Regions from separate parts of the Paenibacillus sp. 203 genome, predicted to be linked through region 3. Evidence: riboswitches for the same ligand, from Rfam matches in the RefSeq annotation. Region 3 holds a riboswitch; each other region holds the start of a gene.

Evidence for each region. Region 3 has a riboswitch for cyclic di-AMP ahead of WA407_RS24375 (3D domain-containing protein). Riboswitches for the same ligand answer to the same signal wherever they lie in the genome.
Region 1: linked by a shared signal. The riboswitch ahead of WA407_RS08280 (3D domain-containing protein) and the one ahead of WA407_RS24375 (3D domain-containing protein) in region 3 are both predicted to bind cyclic di-AMP.
Region 2: linked by a shared signal. The riboswitch ahead of WA407_RS25860 (C40 family peptidase) and the one ahead of WA407_RS24375 (3D domain-containing protein) in region 3 are both predicted to bind cyclic di-AMP.
Region 4: linked by a shared signal. The riboswitch ahead of WA407_RS15745 (TrkH family potassium uptake protein) and the one ahead of WA407_RS24375 (3D domain-containing protein) in region 3 are both predicted to bind cyclic di-AMP.

The regions. Positions count from the first base shown of each region.
Region 1 is NZ_JAXCHD010000003.1:404,250-408,700, reverse strand. It holds gene WA407_RS08290 (NADH:flavin oxidoreductase/NADH oxidase) at 1-201, opposite strand, end outside; gene WA407_RS08285 (polysaccharide deacetylase family protein) at 507-1,313, shown strand; gene WA407_RS08280 (3D domain-containing protein) at 1,503-2,171, opposite strand; cyclic di-AMP (ydaO/yuaA leader) riboswitch at 2,178-2,351, opposite strand; gene WA407_RS08275 (amino acid ABC transporter ATP-binding protein) at 2,582-3,304, opposite strand; gene WA407_RS08270 (ABC transporter substrate-binding protein/permease) at 3,291-4,451, opposite strand, start outside.
Region 2 is NZ_JAXCHD010000024.1:18,193-22,643, forward strand. It holds gene motA (flagellar motor stator protein MotA) at 1-290, opposite strand, end outside; gene WA407_RS25845 (hypothetical protein) at 478-771, shown strand; gene WA407_RS25850 (4a-hydroxytetrahydrobiopterin dehydratase) at 889-1,188, shown strand; gene WA407_RS25855 (GNAT family N-acetyltransferase) at 1,267-1,773, opposite strand; gene WA407_RS25860 (C40 family peptidase) at 2,079-2,579, opposite strand; cyclic di-AMP (ydaO/yuaA leader) riboswitch at 2,585-2,722, opposite strand; gene WA407_RS25865 (hypothetical protein) at 2,998-3,825, opposite strand; gene WA407_RS25870 (M1 family metallopeptidase) at 3,837-4,451, opposite strand, start outside.
Region 3 is NZ_JAXCHD010000016.1:80,788-85,238, forward strand. It holds gene rsmA (16S rRNA (adenine(1518)-N(6)/adenine(1519)-N(6))-dimethyltransferase RsmA) at 1-47, opposite strand, end outside; gene rnmV (ribonuclease M5) at 55-600, opposite strand; gene WA407_RS24375 (3D domain-containing protein) at 747-1,895, opposite strand; cyclic di-AMP (ydaO/yuaA leader) riboswitch at 2,167-2,449, opposite strand; gene WA407_RS24380 (TatD family hydrolase) at 2,651-3,421, opposite strand; gene WA407_RS24385 (HD domain-containing protein) at 3,464-4,451, opposite strand, start outside.
Region 4 is NZ_JAXCHD010000006.1:172,383-176,833, reverse strand. It holds gene WA407_RS15755 (LysR family transcriptional regulator) at 1-370, shown strand, start outside; gene WA407_RS15750 (potassium channel family protein) at 376-1,053, opposite strand; gene WA407_RS15745 (TrkH family potassium uptake protein) at 1,072-2,412, opposite strand; cyclic di-AMP (ydaO/yuaA leader) riboswitch at 2,821-2,973, opposite strand; gene WA407_RS15740 (CPBP family intramembrane glutamic endopeptidase) at 3,235-4,451, shown strand, end outside.

The DNA.
Region 1 (4,451 bases), on a different contig from region 3:
ACGTCCATCTGGATGGACCGCTGTCATTTCCACAATAATAAGTCCAGTGCCTCCTACTGCCCGGCTCACATAATGGACATGATGCCAATCCGTTGGATTTCCGTCCTTGGCCTCCACGCTGTATTGGCACATCGGGGGCATGACAATCCGATTTTTTAAAGAAAGCCCCTTTAATTGATAAGGAGTAAACAAGTCGGTCACTTTTATCCATCCTTCCTTCAATTCCATGTCTGTATAATTATGAATTGCATCCCCATTATACACCAGCTGTCACAGTATACCGAATTCGTTGTAAGGCTAAAACTTGCGAAAATGCTCCTGTTTTCGGTCATGTTTAAGAGAATATGTACGTTTAGCTCCATCATCTTCATTGATAATCGTTTCATCGTGGGCTTCTTTCCAGTCGTTTATGAGCCGAACTTGGTTACCAGCATATTTTTAATAGGACAGGTACATAATAGTCGAGAGCACCACTAGGTACCACTGCACGGAAAGGGGGGATACATATGCCGTACAGGGGAGTGTTGCCATGCTTGGCACTGTTACTAGCATTCTCAAGTTTACCCGTTCACGCGGATGCGCCTCCCAACACCGGAACGCCCCATCCCAAGGAAGCAGCTGTTGCTTCTTCTGTACATCAGAGCACAGATCAAGCAACTCCTACATTAGCAATGCTGCGAAAAAAACATGCGGACATTTTTAAAATGTGCGGCCCACACACCCGCCAAATTGCCCTAACCTTTGATGATGTGCCCGATTCTAGGTATACGCCGCAGGTTTTGGACGTATTACACGCCAATGGCATCAAAGCCACCTTTTTCATCGTCGGTCACCGTGCGGAAAAGCATCCGGGGATCATACGCCGTATTATCCGTGAAGGCCATGCTATAGGAAACCATTCCTATACTCATCCGGATTTTAGGAAGGCCACACCAGAACGCTTTCGCAACCAGATTACAAAAACAGAACGTATTTTACAAGCCAGCGCAGGTTTTCGCCCCAAGTTGATTCGTCCACCCTACGGTGAAATCACGGAGCCTCAAATCCAATGGGCACGTCGTCATGGCTATATGATTGTCAATTGGAATGTAGACTCTCTCGATTGGAAGGGATTAAGTAAAACACAAATTCAACGCAATGTGATCCCAGCTACCGGGCCTGGCTCTATTATTTTAATGCACGCAGGTGGAGGTCAAAGTTCCAACTTGCAAGGCACTGTCCAAGCTCTGCCGGGTCTAATTCACTCTCTAAAAGCTAAGGACTACAAATTTGTGACAGTCCCCCGGCTACTCCACACATCGGAACGGAAATAACCATATGTTTATGATTGAGCTACAGCTAAAGCAACGTAAAAAAGCTGTCTTACCAGCAGAAGTTTTCTGCTCGTCAAGACAGCTTTTTTTTATGGATAAGACCTGCGACCTAGTTATATGCGGTAGGATACAGGTATTAAGTTTACATAATATATATTATGTTTAATTAAACCGTATATACGTACAATGCTATTTATCAATAACGTACAGCTTCACATTTTGAAATCCAAAGTCGTTCACAAATGATTTGTTGCCAGGAATAAAGATATCAATCCGCTTTCCTGTAATGGCGCTACCCTGATCGCGAGCGACAGCTACAAAAGAATGATCCGGCAAACCTGGGTGGGAATAGCCTGTAACCAGCACTTTCGTGCCCATCGGAATGACGTTCGGGTCTACCGCAATTGTACCTAGTTTAAGCGGATTGCCGTAGTAGTCCACTGCTCCCCATTTACCATTCTCGTCGGCTGCGGCAGAATACGCTGAAGCCTTAACGTCAACTATTTTGCTATAGTTGAATGTTTTGCCCCACGCTTCAATCGTTGGCCCCTCATTCGCTGGTGCTTTCTCCGTAAGAAGCTGCGGCTTCGAATCCGAAGCTGCCTTCACACTTTTTTCACCAGGTACCTTAATTTGCAGACCTGCATATATATTGTTGGAAGCAATGTTTGGGTTCGCCTTCGTTAGCTCGTCTACCGATACTCCATAACGTTGAGCAAGCAAAAAGAAGGTATCGCCCTCTTTGGCAGTGTGAAGCGAAGCAGCATCCGCTACTCCAGCTGTCTGTGCCAGCCCTGCAATAGCTGCGGCAAGCACCGCAAATTTCATCGTTTTACCAATATGTTTTAGATGTTTCAAAGATATGTACCTCCTCTGTTATGCCTGCGAAGTTAGCTGTCGGATTCGGACTCAGGAGAAGCCCTATGCTTGTGCAATTCACCCCTAGGCATATTCCACATCGTCTTATGACGTATCGGAATGACTGCCGTTGTTACGTCCCCCGCACTTCCCATAGTTTAGACCCAGCATTCAGCGTTTGTCATAACCGTATGCTGTCCCGGTAAGTTTTGGCTTACTGCATAATATCACAATTTTGTAACCTTATCCGCATGAAAATGTTGGGAACCTTGAACATCATACTACACTCGTTACAATTTTGTCATCTACAAATCGATATTTGTTACGAAAATATAGGGAAATGGTGACAAAAAGAAAAAAAGCCCTCCGTCAAACGGAGGGCTTTTTTTATAGATTATATCAGCACTTCCTTACAATACTTTGGCAAGAAAATCACGGGTGCGATCATGGCTTGGAGTGCCAAATACCTGCTCTGGTGTACCTTGCTCCACAATTTGACCGTTATCCATAAAGATAATTCGATCGCCTACCTCGCGGGCAAAGCCCATTTCATGCGTCACGATTACCATTGTCATCCCGCCTTCGGCGAGCTTCTTCATTACATCCAGAACCTCTCCAACCATTTCAGGGTCCAATGCAGAAGTCGGCTCATCGAACAGCATTACATGCGGCTGCATGGCCAAAGCACGTGCAATCGCAATACGTTGCTTCTGTCCTCCGGATAGCTGGTTCGGATAGGTATTCTTCTTATCCTCAAGCCCTACGGTACGCAAGAGTTCTAGCGAAATTTTTTCCGCTTCCTTCCCTGACTGTCTTTTAACCTGTGTTGGGGCAAGTGTCAGGTTCTGCAACACTGTTTTATGCGGGAAAAGATTAAAATGCTGGAACACCATCCCCATCTTCTCCCGGGTTACATTAATATTATGGCCACGAGCTGTAATCGGCTCGCCCTCAAATAAAATCTCCCCGTCCGTAGGCTGTTCCAACAGATTCATACAACGCAAAAACGTACTCTTCCCCGAACCACTGGGGCCGATGATGACGACGACTTCACCTTTGGCGATATCTATATCAATGCCTTTTAAAATTTCATTCTTACCGAACGATTTACGCAGTTGTTTAACGGTGATCACTGGCTCTCAACTTCCTTTCCCATAAACCCAGCAGCTTAGACAAGCTGAATGTCATTACAAAATAAATAGCGGCTGCGATTATGAACGGACTTAATCCTTCGTAGGTAATGTTCTTAATGACCTGGGCCTGATACATAATATCCACCATCCCAATGGTCGAAATAATGGATGATTCTTTAATGATCGTAATAAACTCATTACCGATAGCAGGCAAAATAGATTTAAACGCTTGCGGCAAAATGACATGACGCATAGCTTTGCCTCTCCCCATCCCGAGCGAGCGGGCAGCTTCCATCTGTCCACGGTCCACTGCCTGGATACCTGCACGGAAAATTTCAGCCAGATACGCCGAGCTATTCAGAGACAATGTGATTATGCCAGACTGAAGTGGCGTAAAGTTGACACCCAGCGTCAAAGCAACCCCGTAATGAATGATCATAAGTTGCACCAGCATAGGTGTGCCACGCAGGATCTCTACATAAGTGGTACCTAACCATTCAATGATACGTACTCCACTCATTCGCAGCAAGGATATGATTAGACCAATGATAAATCCGAACAATACTCCGAGCGCAGACAGCAACAGAGTGTAGCCGATACCCGTAGCGTATAAACTGCGGTATTTCCAAAAAATATCTACGATGTTATTAGAAGAAACCTGTCGATCTGCTGAGAGTGCACTTGCCTCCGTGGAAAACTTCTCAATCGACCCGTCCGCTTTTAGGCGAGCCAACGTTTTATTTACAGAGGCAAGCAATTCTGCGTTCCCCTTGCGTATACCTACAGCTGTTTCTGCTCCGGCATCCTCAGGCACCGCCTTGGCAAGTGTTACGGTACCATCTAACGTGTATCCTTTAGCAACCGTATCTTCGATCACAACAGCGTTGATACGCTGGGTCCGCAGTTGGAGTACCAGATCCGATATTTTATCCAATGACGTTACAGTGGCATTGGGCACTTTTTGAGCAATTTCTTCCTGAATACTCCCTTTTTGTGCGCCAATCTTCTCGCCTTTCAAAGCATCCATCGTAGGATATTTGTCTTTATCCTCTGGGCGTACCATAATGACTTGCTTGGAGCGATAATATACATCTGAAAAATCAATGCTCTTTCTCCGCTCATCCGTCGGTGTCATACCGGACAGTAC
Region 2 (4,451 bases), on a different contig from region 3:
GCGAGCAGACCTTCACGACGGGTAATGGATGCCCACTCGGTAAACGTACCGATGAGCTCTTTGCGGTCTAACAGTTTTTGTTCGGTGAAAATAACCTTGAACAGCTTCGGAATCCGTTTGATTTCTGCCATCGGGAAGGCCATAAATATACTCGCTGCCGTTCCGACGAAAATAATCATGTAAGCAGCGGGATTATTGACCAAATTGACGACCGGAGCGCCTTTTAAGATCATCCCGACGACCAGTGACACAATCCCGAGCACAAGTCCGATAATGGTTGAAATTTGCATGATACACCTCATCCATGAGAATAGATTTTGAATCCTTTCATGCCGCCGGGGTCGTCCTTGCCCCAAGCGCGTCATTACAAGACGGATTATAGTATTTATCGACAAAACTCTCTTTTTTGTTAAGTGCGAATTTCCGGTATAATAAGGTGATTATGTATTGAATGGCGGAACCATTGGAGGAAATGGCATGGGAGTAAAGCATGGGCGTGAGTATGAACAAATTTTGAACGATTTGACAGAGGCTGTGGGGCGCATCCCAGATAGCTATGAATTTTTTGAGATGGAAGCAGAAGATTGGGACAGGCTGGATCCGGCGGGACGTCAGGAAGTCAATGAAGCTTTGGCAGAAGACTTATTTTATGCACTGGGTACAGAGCCCACAATCACTGTAGGGAGTGGCGTTGTGATCTATGAGCCGGAGCAGCATCGCATCTATGTACTTATTGGGGACGAGGAGCTGACGTCAGTCCCTTTGATTTGAGGTCCGTCTTATGGATTTATCAACGGGGCCGTGGTAATATGTACACCAATATATCGTAGTTTTGGCCGTATTTAAGCGGTCGAAAGGCTTCCGTATAAACGGGGAGGAGTTCGTAACATGCCTTTTACACAAGAAGAGATTGAAGCACATCTGGAGAAACTGGAGGGCTGGGAACTGGAGGAAGGACGTTGGATCGTCCGAAAATATAATTTTTCCAGTTTTATGAAAGGGATTGCATTCGTGGATGAAGTTGCCGCTATATCTGAAGCATTCAATCATCATCCATTTATTACGATTGATTATAAGACCGTGACTCTGCGTTTGACCTCTTGGGACGACGGCGGTATTATGGCCGTGGATATTAAGGAAGCCCAACAATATAATGAAGCTTTTGAAAAAATGCGCAGCAGTCATTGAGCTTGTAATGATCTGTCGTATGATGATAAAAGCGCCTTCGCTATACAACATTGTGGTTGTATGCCGAAGGCGCTTTTATCATAGAATCTGGGTTGGGTGCTCGGGACGATATACCATACAATAAAATGGTTTTTTGCCATCAGGAGTCTGGCGTTCATAGGTATCTGTAAGCTCAAATCCAGCCGCCTTATAGGCCCGGATAGCGCGCCCATTCCAAGTGAGCACCTCTAGATCAATTTCATTCTTCGGGTTGCGTCGTTGAGCTTCCTCTGCAATGGCACGGACAAAATCAGAGCCTTTGCCATGTCCGCATCTGTCAGGATGCATTCCAAGACCTAGCCGGGTCACACCGATCATAGGAAAATATTGAGCAAATCCCGTCAGTTTGTTCTCTTTATCCAGTACGGCAACATATTGCTCTTGGCGAAGCGTGGGACTTCCAAATTCGACTTCAAGCGCCTTCATTTGTTCCCAGGGGAGCCAACCGTATATGTTATAAGGTGGATCATAGTGCCACTCACAGATTGCAGCGGCTTGATGCTCGTCCATCGGTACGATCCGATAGTTGGATATTGAGGCCGGCATGTGTTCCATCCTCCTTTTACACAGGTACTTCAATCATTAACAACAGATTGTAGACAAGTTGCAGAGGAATGGCAAGCGTGTTTATTTCATACCTAAGTCGGGTATACATTCAATAAGAAGGAATTACTGCTCATATGCTCCCCCAGCGGTGACGGTAAAACCGACGATGTTCGCTACAATTGAAACCTTTTGAGGTCTCAGTTCGTCAGTAAAGATAATAATTGCTGATGTTGTGGACATAAAAAACCGCAATTCGATTCCGGCCAGAATCAAATTGCGGCTAGGGTTAGCTTGCTGTGCGTTAGTTATTCTACGTTATCGTCATCAGGAATGTCTGAAGCTACAGAATGGTAAGCGTCTGTGCTCATAATTCTTTTTGCACCGACATAGCGGTTAGCGTAATAATTTTCGTTCAGTGAGCTAACTACTACACCACGTGAAGTCGAGGAGTGGGCAAATTTCCCCTCACCTACGAAGATACCTACATGGGAAATGCCTCTTCCTGTGGTGTTGAAGAACACCAGGTCCCCAGGTCTCATTTCATCGCGGGATACAGAAGATCCCATTTTGAATTGTGATCCGGATTGATGCGGAAGTTTAATTCCCAGTTTGTTGTATACGTACATTGTGAAGCCGGAGCAATCGAATCCCTCGAGTGTAGTGCCTCCGCTTCTGTAGTTCGTTCCTTTGGCATCTTGGATGACCTGGTCCATCTTAGAGTCTGCATATGCACTGCCGCCACCGAATGTAAAAGATGTAAAGGCAATGGCAAGACCCATAGCTGCGATCGTTAGCTTCTTCTTCAAAAAAAATATACCCCTTCCAATGCCTGCGAGGTTAGCTTAAGGATTCGGTAGAAGGTTCCCCTATGACCACTCTGTTGCGAGATCAATTCACCCAAACTGGTTCCCCCGCTTCCTAGGTGCCAGGAATTAGGCTTAACTTAAGATGTGCACCTTGGAGAGCAGTATTCACAATAACGTTATTTTTGAGATAAAGGTTACAATAAAGATTACAAAGTTGTTACTATCAGTTCACTGCGATTATTGTAACAAAGACGGCTGGCTTTGGCAAATGTTTCATTGCAAAAAGTTACAAAAAAAATCTGCTCCTAATGTCCCAGGAACAGATCTTGTTAACAGTATTCAGTTATGTGTCGTTTGCGCGGGTATGAATCATGTTTTTCGACAGACGGAAATGAAGTAAAAAACATAAAGGCAGGGCTTAGCTTCTACTAGAGATATCGGTATGCCATAGTCTGTACTGCGAACTGATATGCCACAGCCTGACCAGACTAGTAACAAAATGATACGATTGCTGGAGAATGAGCGCCAGCATGCCAGTCCAAATCATCGCCACGGTGCCAAATAGACCGAAGACCAGCAGCACACAAGCACCGAGCAAAAGGGATATACCGACAGCTGGGAGGAGCTGGCGAAAGAAGGCGAGCAGGGACGATAGTATGGCGTGACCACCGACAGTACCCAGTTGCATATACAGGATGCACTGCCGAATGAACCATCCGTATGCCATCCATCCAATGACATAGGGCAATAAATGCAGCAGATAAGAGGAAGATTGAAGTGCTCCTGCTACAATAGGGTAGAGTCTCGGTACTACCCAAAAGGCGGGAAGCAGCAGCAGTCCCAACTCGATGGTGTAATACAACAGCGACGACATGCCATGGCGTTTCATACCCTTGAAAAAGGACAGGCTTTGCGGTTCAGTCGCATCGGTATGCAGACTTTGATATATTCCGGCTCTAATGAAGGGAGTGATCAGTATGCGTAGTACAGTCGCCCCTAGTAGTATCCACAAATACACATGTACTTCCCGGCTGTCCATCAGAGCAATCTGACTCTCCATCCAAAATAAGGTCTGTCCCAGTTCGTTTTGACCCTGATCAGGATAACGGAGCAATAGCGGGATAACGGCAGACTGCACCAGCCGATAGAGAAACACCCCCCACAGTAGTCGATACAGAAATAAAATGATAACGATATAGAATCGTATGCGCACCAGCGCCCAGCCCTCTTTTATAACAGTCCGCATCTATAGACACCTCACCATGACAGACTTCCAAGCAGTGTCTCCAACAGCTTGGTTACACTAACACTCCAACGGGTTTGTTGCTTTTCGTCCAATTCGGCCTTTAGGCTATTGTTAATATGCTTGTTCTCCAGTGCAATGGTATATAGGGGATCAAGGGTTACATAGGAAACGGGAGAAGTACTTTTGATCCGAAAAGTTGTGCTTTTGCCCGCGCCGTCCCAAGCCTTGAATATCGTGGTACCATCCTTGAAGGTAAATTGGACAGGGATCTTGGGATAATCCGCCCCTTTTTTGCTGACCGTCACGACTGCTTCATATCCATTCTCCAGCTTGTGGTTTGTGATGTGATCCACTGAAAAGTCCGCCATCTGGCCGTCATATACATACTGTTCAAAATAGTGGCTCCATGAGCGTCCGGTGACTCTCTCCACGATACGTTGAAAATCCATTGAGGACGGATGCTTAAATCGGTACGTCTGGACGTAGGTCCGCATAATGCGATCCATTTTTTTCATACCCACCTGACGTTCAATGCCCCGTAGTACCAGCTTGCCTCGAGAGTAGGCATTTTGCGCATACTCAGCAGCTGAGCCATACTTCCATGACTCACGGTTTAGCGGCTGTGG
Region 3 (4,451 bases):
ATTTCCTTCGTACGCCGCGGTGTTGCTATATCTTGAATCCCTGTCATACGGACATCACAATCCTTCACTTTCAATTTGTGCCAGCGCCCCGGCAAATTCCTCGCGGCTGATCTGAAATACAGAGAGCCGTTTATGTAGCTGCTTTCCGTTACAATAACCAATACCCAGCACATTCCCTAAGGCCATACGGCGTGCAGCAGCATTGGGATGGGTGATGAGTCCAGCATCAATCAGGTCCGCCCACTCAATCAGCGGGTCGGCGCCTTCCACTGTCGTATGGACCCGTGCAAGAGCGTGTCTGATCGCTTCTGGTGAGGCATTCTCCACGCCAATATCTCCTTTACGCGTCGCTTCTGCCTCGGGTATAAAGGCCTGCTTGCAGCCGGGTACCTTGGAAGCGATAATCTTACGGATGCGCTCCCCTGCATGATCGGGATCGGTTAAAATGATGACCCCCCGCCGCTCCTGCGCCAATGCAATTTTACGCAGCGTCATTTTATTAATGGCGGAGCCGCCAGTTTCTATCGTATCCGCTTCAACAGCGCGGCGAATGGCCACCGTATCATCCCGGCCCTCTACCACGATCACTTCCTTGATCATTTGCGTTTCCCTCCACTGCTACACAGCAAGCTATATTTATCTTTCCCTGCTTTTGAAAACAAAATAAGAAGAGGATATCCTCTTCTTAGCATGGCATAACTATGTTGTTAATACTATCGCATTGCCCTCAACATACACAACCTGTTTTAGTTGATTTCAGGCTTTACCGGTCCGATAACATATACGGTTTTACCGTGCTTACGACCAAATTGGTTGGCTCGGCTCAAACTCTCATAATACACATCGATTTTGTGGCCTTTAATCGCGCCACCGGTATCCTCCGCACGACGGAAGCCCACCCCTTCGATGTACACCCACCAGCCGATTGGAATTATACTCGGATCGACCGCGATGGTGCGTCCTTCCGTGACACGTGCGCCGGATGCAGTACGTGTACCGATACCTGGCTCCTGTGAGGAATACGCCGTCATGGAGACATTTTGTAAAACTTTGCTATATTTAAAATTTACGCCTGCTTTACGGACAGCACTGCCCGAACTAACCGTTGTTGCCTTAACCGCATCATTGGGACCGACGGAAGCAGCAAGAACGACCGGTTTTTTCTTCGTTCCTACCGCAATGACTTTATCCACACGGTTCTGTGCAACTTCCTTGTTAACCAGCTGTTTGGATACCAACTTTCCATCATGATATACCTTTTGAACGTGCTGGACGACCACACCCGATTTGCCGCTTTGAATGACCCGATTATCGCCTTTATAAAGACTCGGATCGGCCGTTTTGATGACCTGATAAGGCACCTGTTTTTTCTGTTCGACCTGCTGTTTCTTCACACGGACGATTTTTATGTCCATGTTAGACGAAACAGAGGCATCCAACGCAGGATAAACTTTATCCGTTGATGATAATTTATAGCCCGAGGTACGAATGGCACCTTCTACTGTATTTTCTGTTGTGTACAGCTTTTTCGTCTCATTGCCTGAAGATACTTTAACCTGATTGGCACGTTTAATGACTACGCGATCGCCATCCTGTATTGCTCCATTTAGCGGCATGGAAACTGTATCATGCGGCTGAAGTGAAATGGAATGCTCGCTCAGCAAATCTTGAAGCTTGGATTCCCGGGTTTCTACCGCAGACGCCTTGCCATCGATGACAAAAAAGACTTGTTTTTTAGATTGCGTGTACATCAGAATTGAAATCATAATCGTTAGCGCGATTAGAAAAATAGCAACCAAAGCAGCCTGGCGCACATTCTCTTGCTTCCAACGCAATACGTAAGACATGCTGGATGAGCGTGACTCATGGGTATCCTTTTTCTGGAAAATGCCCATTTCCTCCGTCCTCCTTACATAGCCCGCCGTCTGGAGTAAGACATAGTTGAGATTTGACGTGACTATAACAGATTTTCTACAAGACAAGCCCAAATTACGACTGTCCTGCACCATGTACCCGTCTTCGCGGCATGCTGTCCTCCCCTGTTTAACCACAGTATGATGACAGATTTTCTTTTATTCACAACAAAAAAAGCCAGAGAAAGAGACTAGAGAGCTCTTTCGTGGCTTCCGGCATGTGTGAATATGCGGGAAAACTCATGCACGAGATGGCTTCTCTCTTGTTACGCTTACGGGGTTAGCTGTCGGGTTCGGACGTAGAGAGTCGCCCTAGCTTGGGTCAACCGCTCATGGCGGTCGCCTTCACATTCACCCCGAAGACCCAGAAAGAAATCGAAATACGGCTCCTCCACCTGTTCAATCCCATCCGGGAAAAGAATTTAGGTCGAGCCGGCTGGCGGAAGAGACGTTCCCTTCTTGCACATACGCCGGACCTACTGTAAGCCATATCGGTTCCCCCGTTCCCTGTAAAAGGGACTCAGCGAGACTGGTTCATGAAATGACTTGTTGATGTTTACATTCAAACAACAATTCACTGAAAAGATGATATCCTGTTTCTATGCATGTTGTAAAGCAGGTTTCAAGTACATTTTTTAAAATATTCGGTTAAAATATTGTAATATTCTCGAGTTTCCTGCAACAAATTCATGATTAGCTTCGTCTATCTCTTTATTTTGATCGATTTCTTCACTTTTTCATTGAATGTCAAATCGTTCCAGGGCATTTCGGGTCGTTATTGACACTAATTCCTCCACTGTAATCCCTTTGATTTGGGCTGCAGCCTCTGCTACCAGTCTCACATGTGCAGACTCATTTCGCTTCCCACGAAACGGATGAGGCGTCAGATAGGGAGCATCAGTTTCAATGAGCAGACGGTCCAGCGGCACCTGTGCGAGCACCTCTTTTGGCTGCTTGGCATTTTTGAACGTTATTGGACCACCGAAGGAAAGGTGAAATCCCATATCCAGCACCATTTTCGCTGTCTCCCAGCTACCCGAAAAGGAGTGCATGACTCCACCAATCTCACTCGCTTTTTCCTCGCGCAAAATCTTAACAATATCTTCATGTGCATCCCGGTTATGAATAACAATGGGCATCTTGAGCTCACGAGCCAGACCAATTTGATTTCGAAACACCCGATGCTGCACATCCTTCGGTGATGTATCCCAATAATAATCCAGACCGATCTCCCCGATGGCTACAACCTTTTTATGACTGCATAACGATGCAATCCATTCTAGATCGCCCTCCTGCATTGTAATAGCATCCTGTGGGTGCCATCCAACTGCCGCATAAATAAAATCATACGTCTCGGCCAATTTCATGGTGGATGGAATGGTCTCACGATTAAATCCGATATTGATCATCCGCGTTACTCCTGATTCGACAGCACGTGCTATAACTTCTTCACGATCTTCGTCAAATTGTGGCGCATCCAAGTGAGTATGAGTGTCGAATAAATCCAAGGTTTACATCTCCTTTTTTTACTTACATTTCTATATAGTTGTCTATTCTTTGACAAAATAATTCCTTATTTCGGCAGGAAGCCTGTCTTTTACCGCGTTTAATTTATTCTGGGGAAAATACATATGATATTTCCCTCGGTGAATACCACTTATTGAGCGCACAATTTCCGAAACTTCGGATATTTCACTCACCTCGCCCTGACGTCCAAGCAGTAAAATCTGGTTGTCCGTCGAGCCACCCTGCCGAAACACATCATAAGGAAGATCTGTCGGAAAATCAATTTCAAAATCATATTCAGGGTGCAAACCAGCCTCTTTCAAAGCTTCTCGAATACTGTCAATGGTATCTGTATCCATATTTTCAATCTCTACATATTTATACAATCTACGGTCCATAAACCGGCTGCTCAAATCACTTAAAATCTCGTCCTTTTCTCGTTTCCACTGGCTAAATACGGTCTGGATTAATGACTCGTCGAGCATCAGATATTGCTCTACTGTAAGATCTCCCTTCAACAGATCCGGCAACGGGTTCAGCAGAAATCCAAACTCATATCCGTTTTTAAACAATTCCTTTGCTCGCTTGAAAATTTTACGTAAAAGGATTTCCGAGCTGCGTGTTACAGGATGAAAATAAATTTGCCAATACATCTGGTAGCGTGACATTAAATAATCTTCTACTGCATGCATACCTGATTCCTTCACAACAATTCTCCCATTATGAGGACGCAGCAGTCGTAAAATACGATCCAAATCAATCGTGCCGTAGTTGACGCCTGTCGAGTGAGCATCCCGCAACAAATAATCCATACGATCGGCATCTAGTGGACTGGTTACCAGATTGACAACAATCGGTTTATCATACGTTTTGGCTATAACCGCAGCCACCTTTTGTGGAAGCTTCTCGTCGACTTGCCGTAGCACGGCGTTGATCTTCGTGTCTCCCAGTACAATGCGGCATGTCCAATCCTCATGGTTCATATGAAAGGCTTCCTCAATTGAATGAGAAAATGGGCCGTGCCCCACATCA
Region 4 (4,451 bases), on a different contig from region 3:
AACGGCCTCGATGAAAGATCTGCAAGGATTGCCGATGATTATTTTCTCCAAAGGAACCTGGTACCGCAGTCTGACGGATGACTTGTTCCAGCGCAGCGGCATCATGCCGGATATCCGTATGGAAATCGACTCCTTCGAGGCAATTGTACGCCTGCTTCCAACCTGTAAGGCTTCTGCCTTGCTGCCCAAATCCTATTTGCGTAGCGAACTATTACGGGATAATGGACTCACTGCATTATACTTGCCCGATTTGAAGGAGACACGCCGAACGACCTCCCTCATTTACTCGGAGACGACCGATCTCGGTCCGACAGCACGACGCTGGATTAGCGAGACACGTGCGTCGTTTGCAGGCTACCGTATGGTGTAGAGGGTTTAATCCTCTTCATTAACATTAACAACCTCATCCTCAAAGCGACCGATATTGTCATTCGAGCCGATGATGACCATGATATCGTCTGCTTTTAGCCGATCCATAGCCGTCGGTGCGATCAGGATACCGTTCGCTGTATGAAGCGCCACGACGCTACAACCAAAGCGGGTACGGGCATTTAGCTCTGCTAGCGTTTTGCCATTCAGACATGCAGGTACATTGAGTTCCACAATACTGTATTCCTTAGACAACTCCAAATAATCGAGCAAATTAGGCGTGACTAGCTGGTGAGCCACCCGGATACCCATATCCCGTTCTGGATAAATAATCCGGTCCACACCGAGCTTTTCTAACGCACGCCCGTGCAGCACAGATATGGCTTTGGCTACAACTTTTTTCACACCCAGCTCCTTCAGCAAAATGGCGGTGAGGATGCTTACCTGAATGTCATCACCAATAGCAACAATGCCACAATCGAAATTACGGATGCCCAGTGATCGCAACGAATCTTCATCGGTAGCGTCCGCCACGACAGTATGTGTCAACATCTCACTCATACTGTCCACAACATCCTCATTCCGGTCAATGCCTAGCACCTCGCACCCCATATCAACCAATTGCAAAGCCAGGCTTGAGCCGAACCGCCCCAAGCCAATAACTACAAACTGCTGCGTTTTCATATCTACTCGAAAACTCCCTTATCCTATAATCATTTTGCCTTCCGGATGACGATACAATTCTTTACCCTTTTTCGGCCCCAGTGCATAAGCTAGCGTGAGTGGCCCCAGTCTACCTGCAAACATCGTCAGGGTAATCACCAACTTTCCTATGACTGTCAAATCAGGTGTAAGCCCCATCGACAGCCCCACCGTACCAAACGCAGACACCGTCTCAAACAAGATCATCAGAAAATGATGATCTTCGGTTGCCGACAAAATCATGGTCACCCCGATCACGAACAGCAACCCCAGCAGTGTAATGGTCAAAGCCTTGTAAATTCGTCCCTGCGCAAGTCGGTACTTGAACAGTACAATATCTTCCCGCCCCCGCAGCATCGAAATCACCGCTCCAATGAGCAGGGCGAATGTTGTGGTCTTAATCCCGCCTCCAGTGGAACCAGGAGAAGCCCCAATAAACATGAGTATGATGATAAAAAACTGCGTAGCCTGCCGCAAGCCTGCGATGTCCAGCGTATTGGCACCTGCGGTACGGGGAGTAACGGACTGGAATAAAGATCCCAGTAGCTTACCACCCCAATCAAGCGAGCCAAGAGTCCTTGGATTCGTAAACTCAAATACAAAAATCACGAGCGTGCCGACTACAATCATTGCGCCCGTCATGCTGAGTACCACCTTGGTATGCAAGGACAGTCTCTTGCGCTTGCGATATTCTGCCAGGTCTGACATCACTACAAAACCAATGCCGCCAGAAATAATTAGAAACATTGCGGTAAAATTAACAATCGGATCATATACATAACCTGTCAAGCTGCGAAATTCACCGAATAAATCAAAACCAGCATTGTTAAACATGGAGATGGCATGCCAGATTCCAAAATAAATCGCCCTGCCTACGGGCATATCAAAGGACCAGCGAACCGAGAATATCGTAGCGCATACGCCTTCAATAACCAGTGAGTACAGCAATACCTTACGGATTAACCCGACAATTCCCTCTACAGAAGTCTGATTCATCGCTTCCTGCAAAATGAGGCGCTCCCGCAAGGAAATCCGACGTTTGAACACCAGCGCGATCAAGGTAGCCATAGTCATAAAGCCGAGACCGCCAATCTGAATGAGTGCAGCGATGACGACTTGACCAAAGGTTGTGAAAAAGGTCCCTGTATCCTTAACGACAAGCCCTGTTACACACGTCGCGGACGCGGCAGTAAACAAAGCGTCTATAAACGCAAGTGGCTTTCCTGTTGTATTGGAGATCGGCAGCATTAACAATAAGCTACCTATTAGAATGATAATGGCAAAGCCCGCAACGAATATCTGCGGTGGAGAAAGCCGAAGCCAGCTTGCATTGGGATTCATCTATTCATCACTTCTCTCCTAATCCTTAAAACTATAAATCAGTGATTTAATACGGTGTAAGCTCGCTACGCGTTCCATTTGATCTTTCGATCGTCGTTGCCCCTGAATTTTTTGATTTTTCCAAACCTTAGTTAACTATAATTAGCATTCCCTGAATACAGGAAGAATGCATGTCAAGCACTACTCGGCCCCCTGTGCTATTGGCGGGCAGTAGCGAAGGGGGCAGAATTGTTCTGAAGAAGCGAAGCGTTTGCCTTTATCTCCGGATTTTAACCATTAAAGGGGGTATACAATAAAAAAATCCGGGGATAACAGCAATCGGAAGAATAATCTGCACCCGCAGCGGTCTAACCAATCCAAACACTTTTATACGCACAAAAAAAGACACCGGAAAACCGAGTGCCTGACTTGGTTCCTGCTCATAGCCTACGAGGTTAGCTGACGGATTCGGGCAGCACAGTATGCCCTATTTACACTTCCGATCCAGCAGGATCGGTTGTAAAATTCACCCCAGTAACATGGTTCCCCCGTTTTCCCATAGAAATTCGGCTCAACTGTATATCATTACCTATGTATTTCATAGGCATTGCCTCAAGATTATAATCCTTCTATATCCAGATCACAAAACCGATTTCGCCGAAAAAACGTGAAATTGGCTTTATTTTGCGAATGGGCATCGTTTAATCGCAGCTTATCTAATTTTATTGGAACTTTAAAGTGCTTTCACTCTATTTTCATGAATATCGCTTGTCTGTTGGCGCGAACCTGTGCAGTATGATATCTTTAATGGATGTTCTTATTTACAGATTAAGGAGGAAACTCATGAATCCTATCGGGAAACCGGTCGTGCTCACGGCCAACTTCAAAAAATTAGGCTTGCTGGGCGGGATTGGCCTGATTTGCTTTTTTATCTTTCAATTGCTTATTCCCTCGCTTAGCAATCCGAGTCCAGAATCAGTAATGAACGCAAAGGTCATCAGCAAACAAGAAGCGGTCATACACGCATTGGACTTCGCCCGCTCCGAGCTGGGCTATACTGAATCACAGCCTGAGGAGCCTGTCGTGACCTATCAGGCCGAAACAGATTTGTACGGTTATTTATCTAGAGAAAAACTACTTCAACAGTACGACCGTACATGGAAAAAAAGTTACCCTTACGAAACCTTTCGGGTCGATCTGCCTGAATCCTCAGCGAAGAGTAAACTGCAAATTCATGTGGATTTATCCACTGGCAAGGTCGTTAGCTTTAAACGGATCACCTCCAGCACCAATTACACACAGGCTGATATTTCTACGGATGAACAAGCACGTAACAGGCTTGTACGTGTGGCTGAGGACGGCATGACGCTCGAAGCCAAGGAGCAGGCGGCCGCAGTATGGGTCAAGCGCTTTGGCTTTAAGCCGTCGGATTTGAAGCTTGCGACCACTGAACAAGAAGGCGGATTAAAGTATACCGTAGACGATAAAAAAATCGGCGCCTCGGTACTTACACTGGCTTTTACTTTTGAAGACGGTGATGTTCGCTCCTTCACCCAAAGCTTTTCGGCCCCGTCGTCCTATACCGATTATATCGAAAAGCAAACATTTTGGGCGAATTTGATGACCTATGCGGGTTATGCCCTATTTAGCTTTGTACTGGGTGTACTTGCCATTGTGTATGCGTCACTCACCCGACGACATACTTCATTTGTACGCGGCATTGTTCTATCCGTTGTATACTTTATTGCTAGTATAGCTGGGACCATGAACATGCTGCCTTTATTGCAAGCAGAAGCAGGCGGTAAGGGCATGCTTATATTTCTTATGGTTTTCCAGATTGGTGTTACCTTTTTCATGGCTGTAGCGCTCTACTTCTCCTTGGTCGGCGGTGACGGGCTTATGCGTCAGGTTGGACTGAATGCATGGCCGCGTGCAAAAGAGCCGGGCTACGGGTTGTATGTGCTTCGCAGTATGTATGTTGGCTACTTGTGGGCCTTTATTTTACTCGGGGTACAATCCATCTTATTCTTTATACTGGAGCGCACATTTAATACATTCTC